Regions from separate parts of the Marinococcus sp. PL1-022 genome, predicted to be linked through region 2. Evidence: riboswitches for the same ligand, from Rfam matches in the RefSeq annotation. Region 2 holds a riboswitch; the other holds the start of a gene.

Region 1 (10,714 bases), 1.6 Mb from region 2:
TTATTACTCTCCCCCTTATAACTAATATAAATGCTTGAATGAACGAATGATCATGCATGATGGGGCATTGCCCAGGTGGAAAATTGAACAAAACAGCTGCGGCAGAATCCAAATGGAGATGCCGCAGCTGAATCAGTTTTAGCCCCGGGGTTTAATTATTCAATCGTGCTTTCCGGTCCAAACACTTCGTAATGTCGATGCTCAGCCGGCACTCCTCTATCCTTTAACATTTCGTTAACTGCTCTCATAAAAGGTATTGGGCCGCAGAAATAAAAATCTGCCTGCTCATCAGAAAGGACGGTTTCCAGCCAATCTGCGTCTATAAACCCTTCTTTATCAAACATTTTATGCGTGCGGTCTTCCTCTGTCGGGACGGAATAACAGGTGTAGGCCTCAATATTTGAATACGTATCTGCGAGCTGCTCCACATGTGCTTTCATGGCATGCACCCTGCTGCTGTCAGCAGCGTGAACAAACGTCACATTTCGTTTCGTATCTTCCTGCACGAGTGTATTCAGCATGCTCATCATTGGGGTCACCCCAACGCCGCCGCTGATTAACACAATTGGCATTTCCTCTGTTTCCATCACGAATTCTCCTGCCGGTGCTGCAAACAGCAGCACATCGCCTTCATTTACGTCCCGGTGCAGATAATTCGACACAATGCCGGCCGGATTTCCGTTCTCGGGATCCTCCCGCTTTACGCTGATCCGGTAATAATCTTCGTTCGGAGCATCCGAGAGGCTGTAGTGGCGCATATGTGTATAGGGCTCACCCTCAATATCTGCCTGCAGCGTTAAATACTGGCCCGGCTGCTGTGGTATAATCGCCTCCCCGTCCTGTGGCTTTAAGTAAAATGACGTGATGACGTCACTTTCCGGCACTTTTTCCGCTACATAAAACGGGCGGTAGCCTGTCCATCCGCCGAGGGCGGCTTCTACTTCTTCATATTTAACTGCTTCCTTTTGAATGAAAATATCAGCAAGCTCGTGATACGCTTCTCCCCAGGCACCCAGGATTTCCGGGGTCGCAGCGTCTCCGAGTACTTCCTCTACCGCCTCCAGCAGTGTTTCACCTACTAGTCCATAGTGCTCCGGCCTGACATCCAGAGCCCGGTGCTTCTCTGCCACACGTTCAATCATCGGCCGAAGCTCTTCCAGCCGGTCAATATTCGCTCCCGCCTGGTAAACAGAGTAGGCAAGGGCTTCCGGCTGTACACCTGTTTCCTGATTCGTCTGGTTAAACATGTTCTGCAGCTCGGGAGCTTTTTCAAATAGCATTTCATAAAAACGGTTGCCAATGGCTGAGGCATTAGCCTGAATAGCCGGAGCTGTAGCTTTTACAGTTTCAATTGTTTGTGGTGCAAGCATCGAATTCCTCCAGTGAAAACGTTTTTAATTTCTATAAAAAGTGTATTATAAATACATATTTAAAACTATACTTTTAGAAATCCTTCATTAAACGTTCACAATCAATGTTTGTATACAAAATAGCTCCGTTTCTACCTGGAAACGGAGCGGTGTATATTTATTTGGCACATCCAAAGCAGTACAGCCGGCCGTTCTCATGAACCCCTTCCAAAAACCCGTCCCGGCAGTAAATTTCTTTACCGCACTCACTGCACCGGCCCAGATACTCCTCCATCGTTGTCACCCCTTCTTCTTTAAGAAACCTTCGGCTGGCGGTCAAGAATTTCTTTTAAGACGCGGGCATGATTATACGTTTCTTCCTTTGCAGCAAACACGAGCGTCACCTGCTTGTTCTGCTCACGCACAGTCTGCTTTAACTGATCGAGAGCTTCAGCCTGTTCGGCATTCTGCTCGAGCTCCTTCTTATACTTCTCTTTAAATTCATTAAACCTTTCCGGATCGTGGGAGAACCATTGCCGCAGCTGCTTTGAAGGAGCAACATCCCTGGCCCATTCGTCCACTTTAGCTTTATCCTTTGCTATCCCCCGCGGCCACACGCCGTCGACTAAAACCCGGTGCCTCTCCCCTTCATCTGCTTCTTCGTAAATCCTTTTCAATTGAATGGCCATTGCTGCCCTCCGTATGCTTTATTTTTCTTCAAACATGAAATCTACGGCCTTATCCACGTGAACCTGCATCGTATTTAAAAACGGGATCGAAAAATCTTCATCAGAAAGAATCATCGGGAGTTCGGTGCAGCCAAGAATCACAGTATCAAGTTGATGCTGTTCGATCATTTCCCTGGTGATCCGTTCAAATTCTTTTTGCGTCCCAGGATTTACGATACCATTCTCAAGCTCGCTTACAATTTTTTCGTGTAAATACTGCTGTGTGCTTTCCTCAGGCACATAGATATTCTTCCCCTTCTCCTTGAACGGTTTCCTGAAAAATTCCTGCTCCATCGTAAACTTTGTGCCCAGCAGGCCAATATTTTCAGCACCCTGATTTTCTGCTGCTTCCACCGCTGCATCAACAATGCTGAGCATCGGGACGTCGACCTGCTTCTGTACTTCCTCAAATACAAGGTGCGGAGTGTTCGCTGCAATAATGATGCCGTCGACGTCCAGCAGTTCAAGCTTCCGGGCTGCATTGCCCAGATACTCAATCAGATCATCCATTCGTTCTTCCGAAATATACTTAAAAATGTTGTACATATTAATACTGGTAATGTACAATTCCGGAAGCACCTGAAGATTGCCTTTTTTCCACTGATATTTTTTAATAATGGATTGGTAATATTCTACTGTGGATTCCGGACCAAGGCCGCCGATAATACCTATCTGTTTCATTTTTCTCCCCCTTCACAAAAATTATTAATATATATTATCGATATATATTTTAACATATTTGGATGAACATCTATTTACCGGAGTAATTGCACAAGCAGGCAGCCAAATATATAATAAGTATATTAGATATGTATTTTATGCACGAAACTATAAAAGAAAGGAATGGACATATGCGAATACTTTTGTTCTATTCCACGATGACTGGAAATACTGAAGATATGGCGATCGATACGGAGGAAGAGCTCATCAACCGCGGACATGAAGTAGAACTGATGGACATGATCGCCGACGGCCTTCCAAACGAAGATCCCCTCCCGCACGACCTGCTCATTATGGGCACGTACACGTGGGGCGAAGGCGATATCCCCGAAGAAACAGAGGACTTTCTGGAAGATCTTTTTGCCTATGATATTTCAACCCTTTCGATTTCCATCTTTGGCTCCGGAGACCATGCGTATGAAAACTTCGCCGGAGCTGTTGATGAAATGATCGGGCAGTTCCGCGAACGCGGACATAAAGGTGATATTCCCACTATGAAGGTTGACGTGGATGAAATGGATAATATTGCTGCAGATATTAAAAGCTATGTGGACCGCATCGAGGAAAAGTTTTTAGTAAAATAATAGTCAGCACGACCAACCCCGGAGGCACGGCCCCCGGGGTTATTTTTAACCAGCTTTGATGCCCGCTACAGCAGTGGCAGCAGAAAAACGACAGTAATAAACAATATAAATCCAGCAGCAAACCACATGTCTGTTTTTTTATAATTCATCTGCAAGTACCTAGTTCTATTTCTGGACCCGTCAAATCCTTTGGATTCCATCGCCAGGGCTGTTCTTTCTGCTTTTCTTACAGCCCCAGCCATCAGTGGAACTGCCATTCCCCTCCACTCTCTCATTTTGGGCTTCGAGCCCATCCCTCTGATTTGCCGGGCTCTGCGGATGACAGTCAGTTCTTCCCGCAGCTGTGGAAGAAAACGGTAAGCCGCCATCATCCCGTAGCCGATACTCGGAGGCATGCGCCATTTTTGTATCAGGCTCATCACTAAACCCACGGGAGACGTAGTAAGAACAAAAAGAAGCGACCAGCAGGCAAATACCATTGTCCTTAAGCCGAGCGAGACCCCTGTCTGGATATTCTCAAGAGCGACCGGCATTTGGAATATATAAAAAAGAACCGTAGAACCCCTTTCCTCAGGAAAAACAACCTGAAGCCATACAAAGCTGAAACCAAAGAGAGCAAATGGAAGCAGGAGCACAAGCAACAGCTTTAACGGTATTTTTCCCAGAAATGCAACGGCAGCAACTGTCAGCAGCAGGACAGCGAGCGGGCGCCAAATATCATAAACGAAAATCATACAGATAAATACGACGAAAAGACTGCTCAGCTTCAGCGTAGGGTGGACACGCTGCAAAAAAGCATTTTTAATCTGAAGTTCTTCAAGCATAGCTGCCTGTTTCCCCATGGCGCATCAGCTGTACCACTGGAGGCCGGACGCCGATTTTTTCCAAATTCATGCTTCCATTAAAAAATGGTTCTACGCCCCCATCATAGGTGATTGTCCGCTCTGCCAGCGCAAGAATCCGTACGGCTTTTGTATAAACCAGATCCATATCATGGGTCAGCCAGAGGACCGCTTTTCCACATCGCCGGCACTGCTCAATCACTTCAAACAGGGCAGCAGTATTTCGCTTATCGAGCCCAAACGTTGGCTCATCCAAAATCAGAATGGACTGGTTGTTCGTAACCATGACCGCTACTGAGAGACGCCTTTTTTCCCCCTGGCTGAGCCGAAATGGATGGCTCTTTCGAAGATGCACGAGCTGAAATTGAATCAGCAGCTCGTTTGTCTGCTGAATAATTTTTTCCTCGCTCAGTCCCTCTATCTCCATTCCGTAGCGTATTTCTTCTTCAACGCTTTGCTTTATAAACTGATGCTCCGGCTGCTGAAAAACAATCCCGAAGGCTTTGGCAATTTCGTGCGGCTTCAGAGTGGCAATATTTTGTCCGTTAACATAGACCTCACCGCTTGTAAGAGACTCCCATCCGGTAAGAACCCGCGCGAGTGTGCTCTTTCCTGCTCCGTTGGCACCAACCAGCGCTACCATTTCTCCAGGATAAAGGGAAAAAGACACGTTTTCGAAAACCGGCTGCGTTCCATAAGCAAACCCGGCCTGTTTAACCTCCAGGACAGGCGGCTCCAGAGAAGGATCAGCCATCTTTGCCGGCTGCGGCAGAGAGGCGCGAACATCGGCAGCAGAGTATTCCGCTGCAAACGTCTCCCATTCCCGTAAAGTGACGGGGAGGAGGGCTTTAGACGTTTTCGGGTGTTTCAACAGCTTCTTTCCAGCTTCTGCTGGTTCCGGCAGCCAGACACCCTCCGCTTCGAGTACGGCTGTGTGGGAGCTGAATATACGGCCCGGGCTTCCATCTGCCGACACCCGGCCGCAGCGGTCCAATACAATCACCCTGTTGACCCAATCCATTACTTCATTTAGCTGATGCTCAATCAAAATTAATGTTTTATCAGGGTCTTCTGCAATACGGCCAAGAAGTGCGGCCACTGCTTCACGGCTTACCGGATCGAGCTGGGAGAGCGGTTCATCCAAAATCCAGATCTCCGGATTCACAGCAGCTATACAGGACACAGCTATTTTTTGCTTCATCCCTCCGGAAAGCGTGTCAATACGGGCGTCAATACAAGAAAGCATGCCTGTGAACTGCAAGGCTTCAAGCATCCGGCCTTCGATATCCTCCGCAGGTACGCGCAGGTTCTCAAGCGTAAATACAAGCTCTTCCCGCACTGTCGGCATGCAGAATTGGGTATCGGGATCCTGGAACAACAGAGCCGCCTCTCTGGCAGCCTCTGTAATGCATTTCACCGCTGGATTTTTTCCGAATACGTTCAATTTACCAGACACTTCTGCCTCTACTGAGCGCGGAAGAATTCCCTGCAGGGTCAGTGCCAGCGTACTTTTACCCGAGCCGCTCGGTCCGAGCAGCAGCACGTTTTCCCCAGTACATATTTCAGCCGAAAAACCCTCTATCGAAGGCTCAGCGTAAGGATATGCAATGGTTACATTATCTGCATAAATCATACAGCGTCCCTCTGCTGCCCTTCCCGACGCTGGCGGCCAAGAGCAAAGCGGTCGAGAACGCCTGTTTTTACCAGGGCGTCTGTAAAGCTTTTCCCTGCCCACCCGGCTAAAAGAGCACCGCTTATAAGCATGGTTACCAGCATAAATACAACAACAGAACCTGCGTACTGACTGAATCCATAAAGAATATACTGGGTTAAAAATGCAGCAGACGTCCCTGCCATTCCGGCAAGCATTAATACCGGCAGACGAAAGATTCGGTAGAAAAACATGGCAAAAATAATTTCTGCGGCAATCCCCTGCGTGAAGCCGAGAACGAGCACTGCTCCCGCGCTCACAGACCCGGCCATAACTTCAGTGCCAGCCGCAATAAGCTCTGCCAGCAGCGCCGCTCCTGGTTTTTGAATGATATAGGCGCATATTACCGGAGCGAGAATCCAGAAGCCTGCCATCAGCCCGCCCCCAACTGGCCCGAGGACGCCCGTAACAATTTGTCCGAGCAGTACCCAAAGAAGATAAAGGACACCAAGAACAGCTGAAATAAATGAGATAACGACGATATCCCTGAGGTTTAAGCGTTTGTTTATCATTAAGCTTTTTTTCCGTCTGTTAATGTTCTGGCAAAGGGCCAGTCTTTTGCATGATACGCGTCCTCAAAAAACATATACTCGAGCTGGCACCCTTCCATAAATAACGTCCGCCAACGCTGCTTTTCTTCTTCTGTGGCTGTTTCTGCCAGCTCATCAAGGCGGTCAATATATTTGTACATTTCCCGCTCCTCACGGTCTCCGTAGAAACGAATCCAGTCGTTAAACGGATGGCCCGCGTTCGGATTCACTTCTTTCATCAGCCTTTCACCCACATACAAATACACCCACGGGCAGGCGAGCGTTACCGCAATCACATCGCCAAGTGTGCCCCTTTCAGCATGGTGCAGCATATGAAGCACATAATGCTGGGAAGCCGGGGCAAGCGCGTAGCCCTGCAATTCTTCATAAGCCACTCCCGCCTGCGCACATAAATTATGGTGCGGGTGCGTTTCACTGTTTAACACAAAATCAATGGTATCTTTAAACATGATCATGTCTTCTCTGGACGTGCATTTTGTTATCCCAATTGCTTTTGCCTTGCTCATGGCATTTAAGTATTCAAAATCCTGCTTCACGTAATGGATAAGAGCTTCTTTTGGGATATCTCCTTTCCCGATGCCCTGCACAAATGGATTTTCCCAGCAGGCTTCAAAAATGTGCTCTGTGTCCTGCCATAACAGCTCTGAAAAATTCATTGTTACTTCCTCCTTTAAATTAGGAGGGAACCACTACGGGCAGTAAAGACCAATGGAGCAAAAAAAGCCACTCCATTGGTGGAGTGGCTTCGAATAAACGTCCGCTGTTATAAAGCTGCTGCTTCTGATATAGACGTATTCTACCGTCTCCACTTTCCTACGCTGGCCTTAACCAGATCAGGTTCAAAGGGATTAAGGATAGTCCTTATCTCAGCCGTTACCGGCACCCCTAGCGGATTCCCTATTAAGTTGTCTACACTGTATCACATTATTTCAGAAAGTCAAAGTCCCATTTTGCCTTTACAAAATATAACGTTAACGTTAAGGTTATATCATGAAATTTATCAGGAGGGTGATGCATGCTGTACAAAATTGAAGAAGCCGCTCAAACCACAGGCTTAACGAAACGTGCAATACGTTATTATGAACAGATTGGTCTTATATCAGCACCAGAGCGTACAGAAAAAGGAACCAGAGTGTACGATGACCAGGACATTGAACGTCTGCAGAATGTAGTAACCGCAAAGGAGGTTCTTGGGTTTTCTCTTCAGGAGCTGCAGCAGTATCTCGATTTGAAAGAGCAGGTAAAAACAGTCTATAGCCACTACCAGTCGGTACAGGAAACGACGATGCAGCACGAGGATTTGAAACAAATTTCTGATAGCCTTCAGGCCCAGATTGATATGCTCGACCAAAAAATCAATCAGATGACAACGTTTAAAACGGAAATGGAAAATCTGAAAAAGCAAGCTGACAACGTATTATCTTCATTCAATAAGGAGAAGTGACTGCTTTATGAATATTCAAACCAGGGCACGGTGGATTACGATCTTCGCCACATTTTTAGCTTTTATGGGTATCGGCGTCGTGGACCCCGTCCTTCCTTCCATCGCGGCTTCTATCGGTGCTTCTCACTGGCAGGTGGAGCTGCTTTTTACGTCCTATATTTTAGTTATGGCCTGCATGATGATTCCTGCCGGGATCCTTTCGAGCCGGTTTGGTGATAAACGGCTGATGAGCGCCGGGCTTTTGATCGTTACAGCCTTCGCCCTGCTTTGCAGTGTGGCGGGAGGCATTACTGAACTGGCCCTTTTTCGCGGCGGCTGGGGGCTTGGCAACGCCATGTTTTTCGCCACTGCTATGACCCTGTTAATCGCTCTCTCGAGGAGCGTGGAAACAGCGGTAGGTATGTATGAGGCGGCAATTGGCCTGGGCCTCGCCGGCGGTCCGCTTGTAGGCGGCCTTCTCGGGGATCTATCCTGGCGTGCTCCTTTTTTTGGTACAAGTCTTTTAATGCTTATCGCTTTTATTTTAGTTATCTTTTTCGTCCATCCGCCCGCTCCTAAAAAAGCTAAAGCTACGGCTGGATGGCAGGAGCTTCGTCATCTTTTTACACACGGGCCGTTCATTAAGGGTGCGCTTGCCGGCATGTTTTATTATTATGGTTTTTTTGTCGTGCTTGCTTACTCCCCTTTAATTTTATCTTTAACTTCTATTCAAATCGGTCTCGTCTTTTTTGGATGGGGATTATGCCTGGCCTTCGGCTCGGCTGTTTTATCGAGAAGGCTTGAGATGCGGTTTACTCCTGTGAAATTACTGCCGTTCACCCTCTCTGCTTTTATTTTAACGCTTTTAGGATTGTTTTTTGCGTCCTCCTCAATATTAATGATTATGTTCATCGTACTTTCAGGATTATTTTCCGGTCTGAATAATTCTTTATTTACCAGCCATGTGATGGAGCATTCGCCTTACGAGCGCAGTATTTCTTCCGGAGCATATAATTTCCTTCGCTGGCTTGGTGCTGCTTTTGCACCGGTCATGTCGGGATTAATCGGTAATTCATTATCAGCCCATCTTCCATACCTGGTCGCCGGTGTTCTTGGCGCAGCAGCTTTATTGTTTATTGGATGGAGCAGAACAGATCTGCAAACCGAACAGACCGAAGCTCCAAAAGCGTAAAAAAATCCCTGCAGATATTTCTGCAGGGATCCTTTTTATGCCCGGTTGGCTACAGCCGTTGCTTCCTGATAAAAGCGTTCAAATTCGGCTACGACATTATCGAGAAAATCAATTGTGCCCTGGTCCGTTAAGTTTCCGTTTTCGTCCATTTTTTCATGCACAGCTCCAATAAGCACTTCATTTCCGGGAAGTACTTTTGCACTCATGCCCGGAGCGCTCAAAATCTGGCGCAGATGCATCTGCGCTTTCACGGTGCCCAGGCCGCCAAGAGAAGCTCCCACCAGCATGGTTGGTTTGCCGGCAAAGTCGTAATCGACCCGGGAATTCCAATCCAGAGCATTTTTAAGCACGCCGGAAATTGAACCATTGTATTCCGGAGTTGCAATAAGTACGGCGTCCGCTTCACGTACAGAACGCTTGTACTCCTGCACATAGTCCGGAGCATTGCTTTCCTCGTCCTGATCATAGTGCGGAAGATCGCGGATATCTAAAATATCAATATCCATGATGTCGCTGTAACGGTCCTGCATGTACTCCACTAATTTTCCGTTAAAGGATTCCTGACGTATACTTCCTACAATAGCTGCTACTTTCATTTGATCTTTCATCCTTTCGTGTTGAACTTCATTTATATATCATACACACACGTTACTGGCTGTTTCAAGTTATCTGCTTACTTTTTGTAAGTGCCTGATGCAGAGCTGTATCCTTTTCCTGTACACGCTCCTCCCAGTATTCCCTGTCCCAGTCCGCAAGCTGTTCCTCATCGACCGCCTGCTCCATGTAACGGGAAAATGATTCCACTTCCTTTAGCACAGACGAATCTCCAGTCTTCACAAGCATCGTCAGTGCTTCCATGCAGGCCGCCATTACCGAAATATCTTCACGGCCGTAAAGCCTGAGCTGGTAAAAGCTTTTATATAAATATTCTCTAAAGGGCTTTACAGGCATAAATAACCGCAGCTCATTCTGATTGTCAGCAAAGTATTGATCATTTCTGTGCTCATAGCTGAGTTCAGAAAGCAGCGCGCCAATACGATTTATACAGTTGGCAGCTGTATGTGGATCGTTGATCGCCGGGGAAATGGCCCGCAGCGCTATTTCTACAATTTTCTGCATGGAGAATTCGATGTCCTGAACATTGCTTCTCTCTTCTCCCACCAATAAAAAATTTCTTAATATTTCCGGGGATAAACTGTACTTTGACCAGTAGCGAAATAGTGGCTCGCCCTGATGAACATAGTCTCCCACCTGAAACAAGCATTCAACGACGGCTTCCTGCTGCCGGGCCCAGTCAATCAGTTCAGGCATTTTCACCATATTGGTATACCCTGACCGTTCGGCATGAACAATGGTTTCTTCGTCATTCCGGAAATCATCGCTCCATTCGCTGAAGCTGTTCACTCCGGAATATGTGTATGCATCCCGAATCACCTTAGAAGCATCGGCCCGTATGTTGCTGATTAAATGATTTACCTGCAGCCACTGGGTAGAGTGATAAATAAAGATTATAAAAAAAGCCAGACAGCCAAGCGCCACAAGAACTGTCAGCATTGGCATCAAAATTTGGTTGTTACCTTCGGTTGAAAAGAGCAGCATATTTACCAGGGTAAA
Region 2 (10,714 bases):
ATTTTAACAAAATTAACGCCAATGCGAAGCAGGAAACTGATAATTTTGAGAAAAACAGGAAGGAGCAGTATGCTGCATCGTTTTCAATTCGCGAGGAAGTAGGATAAAATACGAAGAGACGACAGAAGATATAACTATTTGAACGTGGGACAGGGGGAGAAGAATGAAAAATGAAGTAGTCGGTATTGATGCAGGAGGTACGCTGATTAAAATTGCTTACCGTGTGAATGACGAATGGGAGCTGCAGAAAATACCTCTAACCGATATGGAGAAGGTACAGGCATGGATTGAAGAACGGGTCGACAATCCAGTTATTCATATTACAGGAGGGAAAGCAGAAACACTGCGGAAGTCTCTGCCCTGGTCAGCAGAGCCCATCAGTGAGTTTGAAGCTACCTGTAAGGGCGTTTCATATTTGCGGCAGCGTTTTAATGAAGACGATACCTACGGGCAGACGTATATTATTACCAATGTCGGGACCGGAACCTCGATACATTTTGCCGGTCCGGAGGAATACGAAAGGGTCGGCGGCAGTGGAATGGGAGGAGGCACGCTTATTGGTCTTTCCTATCTTCTCACTGGCATAGAGGCGTATGAAGAAATTCTGCGCCTTGGAAAAGAAGGGGACGGACGGTCGCTGAACGTCAAGGTAAAGGATATTTATACTGATGAAGAGCCTCCGATTTCCGGAGATCTTACGGCCAGCAACTTCGGAAATATTATGAATATGAAAAACAATGAATATGAAAATAAAGACTACATTGCTGCTGTTGTACGCATGATTGGTGAGACGATTACGACGATGAGTGTGCAGATGGCCGATCGGCTGAACACCGATTCCATAGTGTATATTGGTTCCACCTTTGATAAGCACGATCATTTAAAAGAAATTATTGGCGGCTATACGAAGCTCCGCGGAAAAGAACCATGCTTTCTTCCCTACGGAGAATTCAGCGGGGCCGTGGGCGCTTATATGCATGAACAGCCGCAGGCTTCTGCAAAGAAAGCTGAGAGAAAAGGATGAGTGAAATGAGCGAAACGGAACCATCTACACACAGAAAGCTGTTCGAACAGGCGGTAAACACGCTTGAAAATATCAGTACGTTGCTGCAGCCGGAGGTTCCGATGCTTGGCGAGCTGCATTTAACTACCCGCCAGGAAGCACTGTTTTTTATAAATCTGCGGCATGAGGGGCTGACACTGACAGAAATGGCTCACCGGCTGCGTATTTCAAAAAGTGCTGTAAGCCAGGCCATGAAGCGTCTGGAAGAAGAAGATCTTCTTTACCGTGCTGCCAACAAAGAAAACAAGAGAGAAACACACCTCGTATATGGAGTGAAGGGCCGAAAGCTCAAAGAAGAATTGACAAATTTTCAACATTATGTGGTTGACCAGTATATTGCCAAAATACCGCTTGAAGAGTTAAAGCAGGCAAACCAGGTTATACACCGGCTTGAGGAAGAAATCAATAACGCTTATAAAAAATAAAAGAAGCAGGCCGCTCGTGCATCTTCATTGACGGAAGCCATCCAGTCGTTTAAGGTTGTTTGTGTAGTTAAGTTACTTAACAGTTTAGACGATGAACTATCGAAATATACATACCAATGGAGGAACGATGCATGAAAATTACCCGCACATCTATCCGGCGGCCGAAACTGACGATTGTCGGCATGATTTTATTTATCATGATGGGTTTCGTATCGCTGACGAATCTGCCTTTGCAGCTTTTTCCAGAAATTGAACCGCCGGTTGCGGCGGTAGCGACAAACTATGAGGGTGCTGGTCCGGAAGAAATTGAAAGCAGTGTCACAGAACCGATGGAAGAACAGCTCTCCACCATCGAAGGACTGGACCGCATGACCTCACAGTCAGAGGAAGGCACAAGTCTTGTGCTGCTTGAGCTCTCATGGAGCACTTCGGTGGAGGATGTGCAGCAGGAAATTAACAATGCCATGAATAACGCCAACCTGCCCGATGATGCCGGAGATCCGTCGTTTATCGAGTTTGACCCGGATGCTCAGGGCATGATTCAGATGGCTGCGTTTTCTGAAGGAAACGACCTGGCTGAAACGCAGAGCCAGGTGGAAGATATTGTAACCGAACTTGAACGTACCGAAGGGGTTGCAAGTGTTGATACAAGCGGTGGACTGGATGAAGAATTTGAAATTTCGCTGGACCAGGAATCGCTTGAAGACAATAATGTGACCCAATCCGACGTCACTAATGCCATACAGGCAAGTAATATTACGCAGCCGGGTGGAACGATCACCTCCGGAGAACGCACATTAACGACCCGTACGGTCAACGAACTGGGCGGAGTGGAGGATTTGCAGGAAGTGGCGGTCGGACAGAACGAATCCGGGGACACGGTCACTGTCAGCGATGTAGGTGAAGTGGAACGCACGACCGAGGAACAGACAGCCTATACCGAAGTGAATCAGGAGCCGGGCATTCAAATGACAGTGCTGAAGGAATCAGATGCCAACACGGCCCAGGTGTCCACGGACTTTAATGAGACGCTGGACGACCTGCTTGAAGAAGATCAGTACAATGATCTCGAGACGACGATCATTTATGATGAAGGGGATTACGTTCAGCAGTCCATTAACAGCGTAGCGCTTGCGTTGATTGCCGGCGGCGTGTTCGCCATGGTTGTTCTTTTCTTCTTCTTAAGAAACCTGACGACGCCGCTCATTATTGGTATTGCGATACCGTTTTCGGTCATTGTGACATTTGCGTTTCTATACTTTACCGATGTGAGCTTAAACTTAATGACGATGGGCGGTCTGGCCCTTGGTATCGGGATGCTTGTCGATAACGCAATAGTGGTTATTGAAAACATATACAGGCACCTATCGATGAAGAAGCTCCCTAAGCGGGCGGCTCTCGACGGTACAAAGGAAGTGGCTGGGGCGATTACAGCTTCGACCCTGACAACAGTAGCCGTCTTTTTACCAATCGTCTTTATTTCCGGTATTGTCGGCGAGATCTTCCAGGCGTTTGCCCTATCGGTAGCCTTCAGTCTGCTTGCCTCCCTGCTTGTAGCTGTCACGGTAGTGCCGATGATTGCAAGCCGTGTCCTGAAGCCACTGCCGGAAGACCGGGAAGCAAAGCGTGAAAACTCCCGGCCGATGAGATTTCTGGACCGCTCGATTCGCTGGGTGCTCGGCCACCGCGCAGTCGCGCTGCTGTTGACGCTGCTTCTGCTGCTCGGCGGAGCCGGCGGCATTGCCCAGACCGGGGTGAACTTTATCCCGACGACAGACCAGGGCTTTTTCACGATTAATGTTGAAAAGGAAAATGGCACAAATCTGGAAACGACCGGAGAAACGGTAGACGAAATTGAAAGCGTACTTGAAGATCAGGACGAGATTGCAAGCTATATGGCAGTGGTCGGCTCGGGCGGCAGTGGCGTTGCAGCCGGAGGCGGCGGAAGCTCGGGCTCCAATGAAGCTTCCATTACAGTTACGATGGAGGATTTGCAAGACCGGGACATATCGACAGAGGAAATGATTGAAGAGATTGAATCCGATGTGGAAAACACTGACGAGCAGGCAGATATTTCGTTATCCTCCTCAGCAGCCATCGGCGGAGGAGAAGCCAACTCCGTGGAATTTACGCTCTCAAACGAAAATGAAGAGCGGCTCGCTGAAGATGCAGACGAAGTGCAGTCGGAGCTTGAAAATGAAAATACGATTCGAAATGTAGAAACCTCAGATGAAGAGACTGCTCCGGAAATCCAGGTGCAGATTAATGAAGACGAGGCGCAGGATAATGGCCTGACCCCGGCTGAAATCGCCCAGACGGTGAACAGTACGACAAGCGGAGAAGTGGCGTCGACGATTCAGACGGATAATGAAGGGCCGCTGAACGTGAACGTGCAGTACGCAGAGGATTCCCTTGAAAATCAGGAGGACCTTGAAAATCTGCAGATTGCTACGCCGCAGGGTGAATACGTCAGCTTAAGTGATGTGGCTGAAATTGAAGAAGGCCAGGGGCCTGCAGTTATTAACCGGCTCGATCAGGAGCGAAGCACTGAGTTTACAGTTACGTACGGCACCGGTACGAGCCTGAATGAAACCTCTACGTTAATTGAAGACACGATCGACGACGTAGATACCGGAGCGGCGACGACATTGAACTTCTCCGGCGAACAGGAGCTTCTCGATGACAGCATTCAAAGCCTTGTGTTTGCCTTCCTGCTGGCGGTAGTGTTCATTTATCTCGTGATGGCCGGCCAGTTTGAATCATTCAAATATCCATTTGTGGTTATGTTCAGCGTACCACTGGTGATCATCGGTGTGATGCTTGCCCTGTTTGCAACCCAGACACCTCTCAGTATCACTGTGTTTATCGGCTTAATTGTACTTGCAGGTATTGTCGTCAACAACGCGATTGTCCTTGTTGATTATACGAATCAGCTGGCGGAGCGTGGCATGCCGGTAAGAGAAGCCGTTATTGAATCCGTGAAAAAACGGTCACGGCCTATACTGATGACGGCCTTTACGACCATTCTTGGTGTGCTGCCGCTTGCCCTTGGGTTTGGGGAAGGCTCAGAAATCCAGCAGCCAATGGGTATTGCGGTCATCGGTGGTCTCATCAGCAGTACGTTCCTGACGTTGTTTATCATTCCAACGCTCTACACTCTATTTACCAAGGAAACAAGAAGCATGAATAAAAAATTCGCTACGCCGGACGGAGGCTACATGTACGGCTGGGAAGTAGAGGAAAGACGTAAGGAACGGGAAAAACGAGAACAGGAAGAACAAAACGGGGAAGAACGAAAAAAAGATGAAGACCAGCAGCAAAATGAAAATACAGAAGAAAGTAATGAACCTGAAAATGTAGAGGATAAAAACCGCGAAGACTTATCGCGGGATGAAATTTTATACCTTCTCGAACGTATCGTCGGTAACTCGGAAAAAGAAGAACGGGACCGTTCATCGAAGAATCCGGACAAAAATAAAAATTCCGGCGATGATGAAAAAAATTGACATTAGGACTATGTGTCACGTACGATTAAGAAAAATAGTAAGGAATCCGCTAGGGGCGCCTGCGCTGAGACAAGAACCATTCTTGGTCCCTTCGAACCTGATCTGGGTAGTACCAGCGTAGGGAAGTGGAGCTTCGTTTTATACAAATACGTACGTATACGCCAAAGCTCACTCTCTACTTCAGGGAGTGAGCTTTTTTTGAACCTAAAGCAGGATTCCTTGTTAAGGAGGATACAACGAATGCCACAAGTACCTAAAGTATTAACCATCGCCGGAACAGATCCCACCGGCGGGGCCGGGATCCAGGCTGACCTGAAGGCATTTCAGGAGTGTGAAGCCTATGGAATGTCTGCTATTACGAGCGTTCTCGCACAGAACACGACCGGGGTCCAGCGGGTGGAGCATATGAGCACCAGCCTGCTGCAGGCCCAGCTGGATTCCGTATTTGATGACATTATGCCGGATGCGGTCAAAACCGGGATGATCGCGACTCCGGATATGATCCGCACCACGGTGAACATGCTGAAAAAATATGATCTGCCGGTAGTTATTGACCCGGTGATGGTGGCCACAAGCGGAGATCCCCTGGCTGAGAAGGAGACGCTTGAGGTAATGAAAAATGAATTTCTCCCTCTGGCCGCGGTCGTTACGCCGAATATGGCAGAGGCTGCAAGTCTGACGGACTCTCAGGTTCATTCCCTGGAGGAGATGGAAACAGCTGCAAAAACAATCGTTGACGAACTGGGGGCGAGGGCAGCGCTTGTAAAAGGCGGCCATATGAAGGAGGATGCGGTTGATATTTTGTACGTCGATGGGGAAATTCATTATTTCCGTTCTCCCCGGACAGATACCAAGCACACGCACGGCACAGGCTGTACACTATCAGCCGCGATCGCCGCAAAGCTTGCGCGGGGTAAGTCCATTTATTTAGCAGTCCAGGAAAGCAAGGAATATATTACCAATGCGATTGCACACCCTCTTGAAATCGGTAAAGGCAATGGACCGGTCAATCACTGGGGAGCGCGCGTTCCACTCGATCAACTACTAAAATAAAGAAATGAGGGATCGGCATGAAAGCAAAGGAAGTTATGAGCCTGCTTGAGGAAGTACGAAAAACGCGGCCGCTGATTCATAATATTACGAACACAGTAGTAACCAATTTTACCGCGAATGGACTGCTGTCCATGGGCGTATCCCCGGTAATGGCAAACGCCCCGGAGGAAGCAGCGGAAATGGCTAAAGCGGCGAATGCGCTCGTATTAAATATCGGCACGCTGAACCGGGAACAGGTGAAAGCAATGCGCATCGCAGGGAAAGCGGCGAATGATAAAGGGATTCCGATCGTTTTGGATCCGGTAGGTGCCGGAGCAACTGCTTACCGTACGGAAACGGCCCTGGCGCTGCTCGAAGAACTGGATGTGGCACTGATCAGGGCTAACGCGGGAGAAATGGCCGCGCTGCTCGGTGAAAGCGGAAACGTCCAGGGCGTGGACGCTTCGGGGGAAGCAGATAATCCCATGCTCGCGAAAGAAGCTGCTAGAAGGTTTGGAGCAATTGCAGCGGTGACCGGAGTGGAAGACGCGGTTGCTCATCAGGGGGAAGTGTTTATCGTGCAGAATGGGCACACGCTGCTGACAAGAGTAACCGGCACCGGCTGCCTTCTCAGCTCGATCGCAGCCTCCTTTTTAACCGTCCAGCATTCGGCCGGGGCAGTGGCAGCTGCGCTTGCCTATTACGGCGCAGCGGCGGAAATCGCAGGCAGCTTAACGACAAGGGAAGGCCCGGGCTCCTTTCAAATTGAGCTATTGAATGCCCTGCATGCAACGCAGGAAATGGATCTGCGCCACTATATCCGCGTCAAACAGGAATCATAGGGGGCTGAAACCATGGATAAAGAGATGCTGAAGCTGTATTTTATTATGGGAAGCAACAATACGGGCGGAAGAAATCCGGAGCAGGTATTGCAGGAAGCTCTTCAGGGCGGCATCACGTGTTTCCAGTTCCGCGAAAAGGGCCAGGGGGCGCTGCCCGAAGAGGAAAAGTGGCGGCTGGGCCGGAAGATGAAGGCTCAATGTGCTGCCTTTCATGTTCCGTTTATTGTAAATGACGACGTGGACATGGCGATCCGGCTTGAAGCAGACGGGATTCATATCGGGCAGGAGGACGATCCGGCCTCCAAAGTCAAGGAACGCTGCCCTTCCCGTATGATGGTTGGAGTGTCTGTGCGTACTGTTGAAGAAGCGCACCGGGCCGCTGCAGACGGGGCGGATTACCTGGGCGTGGGTCCGATGTTTGCGACTGATACGAAAGAAGATGCCAAAGCTCCAGTCGGACTTGAAGGCATCCGCCGGCTCCGGGCTGAAGGAATCACCCTTCCAATTGTAGGGATTGGCGGCATCGACGCCTCCAACGCCGCTGATATTGTGGAGGCGGGGGCTGACGGAGTGTCGCTGATTTCCGCCATCAGCCTGGCAGACGAGCCGGAGAAGGCTGCAGGGGAGCTTCGCAGCCGTTTGAATGGGCCAGCAGAAAAGCACGAAAAATAGAAGAACCGGCGGGAAGTTTGATGAGCTGACCCGCCGGTCCTTTGTGTTATATATGCTCTTGTAAGGTTTGTACGACGTGCTTTAATGTTTCTTTTTCCCCTACATTTCCCGGAAATATTACATATGGAATTTCCGGAAAACGGCTGTTGGCATCTGTCTGCCAGACGGGCACACCGGGAGCAATCTGCCCGAGCACTTCTGCTTTTTTAACGAGCAGCCCCTTCGTGCCGACATCGCTTGATGTAATACCGCCCTTGGCAACGACAAATGCCGGCTGGTGAGCAGCGTTCTTCACAAAGCTTGTTACTGCATCGGAAATTTTTACGGATAGCGCCAGCTCTTCTTCTTTCCTATTTTCCTCTAAGTCAATACGCTCCCGCGAAGTGTAGACACACACCGTAGTCCCCCGCTTGACGGAGTCATCAACAATTTGCTGAACACGGTGGGTTTCCCTCTGAAATGCTTCCTCATCCATCACGGCAGGGCAATAAAATTCCACGAATTGAACCTCGGTCAGCTGTTTTAGAGCTTCAAGCTGCTCCGTCGATTTTTGCACATGGGAACCAATAATAACGAGGCCGCCATTGCTGCTTTGATGCTCGAAGAGACTGCCCGCGTCTAAATAAGGCTTGCGGGTGATGCCGCCAATTTCTTTCGTAAATGTAGCCGCCGTCCGGAACAGAAAGTTTTTTTGGTGTTGCACGGTCCGGAACAGGGCGGTGCAGAATACTTTTACATCTGTTTCACTCACAGCGTTGACGATGATCTTTTGAAAGGAGGCAGCCTGTTCGAGTTTAGCTTCGATCGCTTCGAAATCGAGAGCCCGGAGATCGTCGATGGAAATGGAAATAACGTCTTCCTTTTTAAATCGGCCGTTTGTTTTTTCTTCTACATATTCCCCTAAGTGACTTGAAGCAAATCCAAACATCCGGTCTCTGGCAAATTCCGTTTCCGCCACGGGTATAAAGGCTTCCCCCTGCTGAATGTAGTGCACGTCGAAGGCGGTCCGCCGGTTGCCCTGTTCAAAAAAAGGAAGAAGAATTTCTCCGTCCACAGCCTTGCCTGTCCGGGCTTCTAGTGTATCCTTTAAAACCTCTGTTTCAAGCGGGTAGTGGCCCCGCAGGGTGGAATCTCCCCGGCTGATCAGCAGGAACGGCTGATTTTTTTCTTCGGCCACGCGGGCGATTCGCTCTGCGATGTCGGTATGAACTTTCGTTGTTTCGGCTTCAGAGAAGGATCGCGAATTTGTAAGAATGAACACCAGCTGCCGCGCGTCTTCAAATGCCTCCCGAATGGTCTCCTCCTCCCAGTCTGTGTATACCGGTACGCCGTGGACCGTCTGCACGCCTGTGGGATCATCGTCGAGGGAGATGATTTTATGAGGTATGTTTTGGGCTGCTTCCTTAAATAAAGCATCGACGTTCTTTTCATCATAATCTGGAAGGGAGTTAATATAATCATTGATCTGTGTCATTCGTATTTTCCTCCTTTTGGCACCGAATAGTTCGCAAGCATTTCGTAATGCTGGAGCACACCGCTGTGATCGTCGGATTTTTTGCCGTGCGCCACCATGGACTCATACATTTCAGCCACGTCCGACGAAAGCGGCAGGGGGACCCCTAGGGATTTCCCGGTTTGAAGCACGTTGGAGAGATCCTTTAAATTAATGTCAATCCGTCCGCCTGCAGTAAAGTCCCGTTCGAGAATTTTCGGAATTTTTGCATCAAGCACACTGCTGCCGGCCAGTCCGTTGCGGATAGCTTCATATACTTTATCAATGTCCGCTCCTGCCTTGGAAGCAAGGAGCACGGCCTCCGACATAGCTGCCATTGTGACATTGACTAATATTTGATTGGCAAGCTTCGTGGTGGAACCGGCGCCCACCTCGCCGACGTGTGTGACGTCTGTGCCAACAGCTCGAAGAACTGGATAGACAGCGGCAAAGGCGTGATCGCCCCCGCCAGCCATGATGGAGAGCGTACCGTCTATCGCTTTCGGCTCCCCGCCGCTTACCGGTGCATCCAGAAAAGCTGCTTCTTTTCCCTGAAGCTTTTCTGCCCAGCGTCTGGAATCCACGGGGGAAACAGAGCTCATATCAACAACGACGGCTTCTTTTTTCACGACCGGCAGAATATCATTTATTACTTCGTCGAGTATGGCTGTGGTTGGGAGCATGGTGATAATAATGTCACTGCCTTCGGCTGCTTCTATAGCGGAATCGACGGCCTCTCCTCCTGCTTCCGTGACCCGCTGCCTGGCTGCGGGGTGAATATCAAACCCCTTCAGCGTAAAACCAGCCTTTAGAAGGTTTTCAGCCATCGGCCCTCCCATAATGCCTAAACCAATTTGTCCAATATTCATATCATTGCGCTCCTTTAGTTTTTGTTATGGGAAAATGCTTTTCATTAAAATTGATAAGGCTTTCAATAAAAGCAATTGTACACAATTTTATAATTATTGTATACATTAACTGGCGAGTTGTTTTAATTTCTATGAAATAGGTATAATGAGAATAAGAAATGAAGACAGAAGATTGCATTAGAAAGGGTGGGGCAACGATGAAGCAACAGCATTCTGCTTCAGATACGGCGTACGAAAAAATACGGGATGCCATATTTGAGGATAAATATGAACGCGGGGAAAAATTGACGGAAGTAAAACTGGCAGATGAACTTGGAGTCAGCCGGACGCCTGTAAGGGACGCCATGCGCAAGCTCGAAGAGGAGGGCTTGATTAAGGATAAGCGGGTGATTAACCCGACGATTAAAGATTTAATGAATACATTTGATGTGCGGATGCTGCTCGAAGGGTTTGCTGTCCGCCAGGCTGCCCGTTACATGGGACCTGACCAGATCGAAGGTCTGCAGAGGTGTGTAGAGACGGCGAAGCAGGGAACCACAGAAGAAATAATGGAAGCAAACAAGGAATTCCACGATATTATTGTCAGGACGAGCAATAACGATGTATTAATCGATACCATCGAACGGATGCAGTCAGTTATTTTTTTGTTCCGGAGAACAGTAGTGTACCATCAGAGGCCGCGTCTGATTGAAGAGCACGAGGGGATCCTTGAAGCGATTCAAAACCACGAGGAGGATAAAGCAGAAGCATTGATGAAAAGTCATTTAAAGAAGGACCTGGATTTTTCCATCCATTCCTGGTGAGAGCCGGCGA

Evidence for each region. A riboswitch is a leader RNA that binds a small molecule or an ion and turns the genes downstream of it on or off. The one in region 2 is predicted to bind thiamine pyrophosphate.
Region 1: another riboswitch for thiamine pyrophosphate. It lies ahead of tenA (thiaminase II); the one in region 2 lies ahead of thiD (bifunctional hydroxymethylpyrimidine kinase/phosphomethylpyrimidine kinase).

What each region holds. Positions count from the first base shown of each region.
Region 1 covers NZ_JAWXCX010000001.1:855,766-866,479, reverse strand. The annotation lists gene hmpA (NO-inducible flavohemoprotein) at 156-1,370, opposite strand; gene SIC45_RS04415 (DUF488 domain-containing protein) at 1,664-2,038, opposite strand; gene SIC45_RS04410 (aspartate/glutamate racemase family protein) at 2,057-2,758, opposite strand; gene SIC45_RS04405 (flavodoxin domain-containing protein) at 2,929-3,381, shown strand; gene SIC45_RS04400 (energy-coupling factor transporter transmembrane component T) at 3,447-4,223, opposite strand; gene SIC45_RS04395 (ABC transporter ATP-binding protein) at 4,198-5,856, opposite strand; gene SIC45_RS04390 (ECF transporter S component) at 5,853-6,446, opposite strand; gene tenA (thiaminase II) at 6,446-7,141, opposite strand; TPP riboswitch at 7,279-7,382, opposite strand; gene SIC45_RS04380 (MerR family transcriptional regulator) at 7,501-7,929, shown strand; gene SIC45_RS04375 (MFS transporter) at 7,937-9,100, shown strand; gene SIC45_RS04370 (NADPH-dependent FMN reductase) at 9,136-9,696, opposite strand; gene SIC45_RS04365 (DUF2254 domain-containing protein) at 9,761-10,714, opposite strand, start outside.
Region 2 covers NZ_JAWXCX010000001.1:2,437,471-2,448,184, reverse strand. The annotation lists gene coaW (type II pantothenate kinase) at 164-1,024, shown strand; gene SIC45_RS12610 (MarR family winged helix-turn-helix transcriptional regulator) at 1,030-1,488, shown strand; gene SIC45_RS12605 (efflux RND transporter permease subunit) at 1,620-4,994, shown strand; TPP riboswitch at 5,036-5,135, shown strand; gene thiD (bifunctional hydroxymethylpyrimidine kinase/phosphomethylpyrimidine kinase) at 5,235-6,047, shown strand; gene thiM (hydroxyethylthiazole kinase) at 6,065-6,868, shown strand; gene thiE (thiamine phosphate synthase) at 6,881-7,540, shown strand; gene SIC45_RS12585 (four-carbon acid sugar kinase family protein) at 7,587-9,014, opposite strand; partial or broken gene SIC45_RS12580 (NAD(P)-binding domain-containing protein) at 9,011-9,904, opposite strand; gene SIC45_RS12575 (GntR family transcriptional regulator) at 10,099-10,704, shown strand.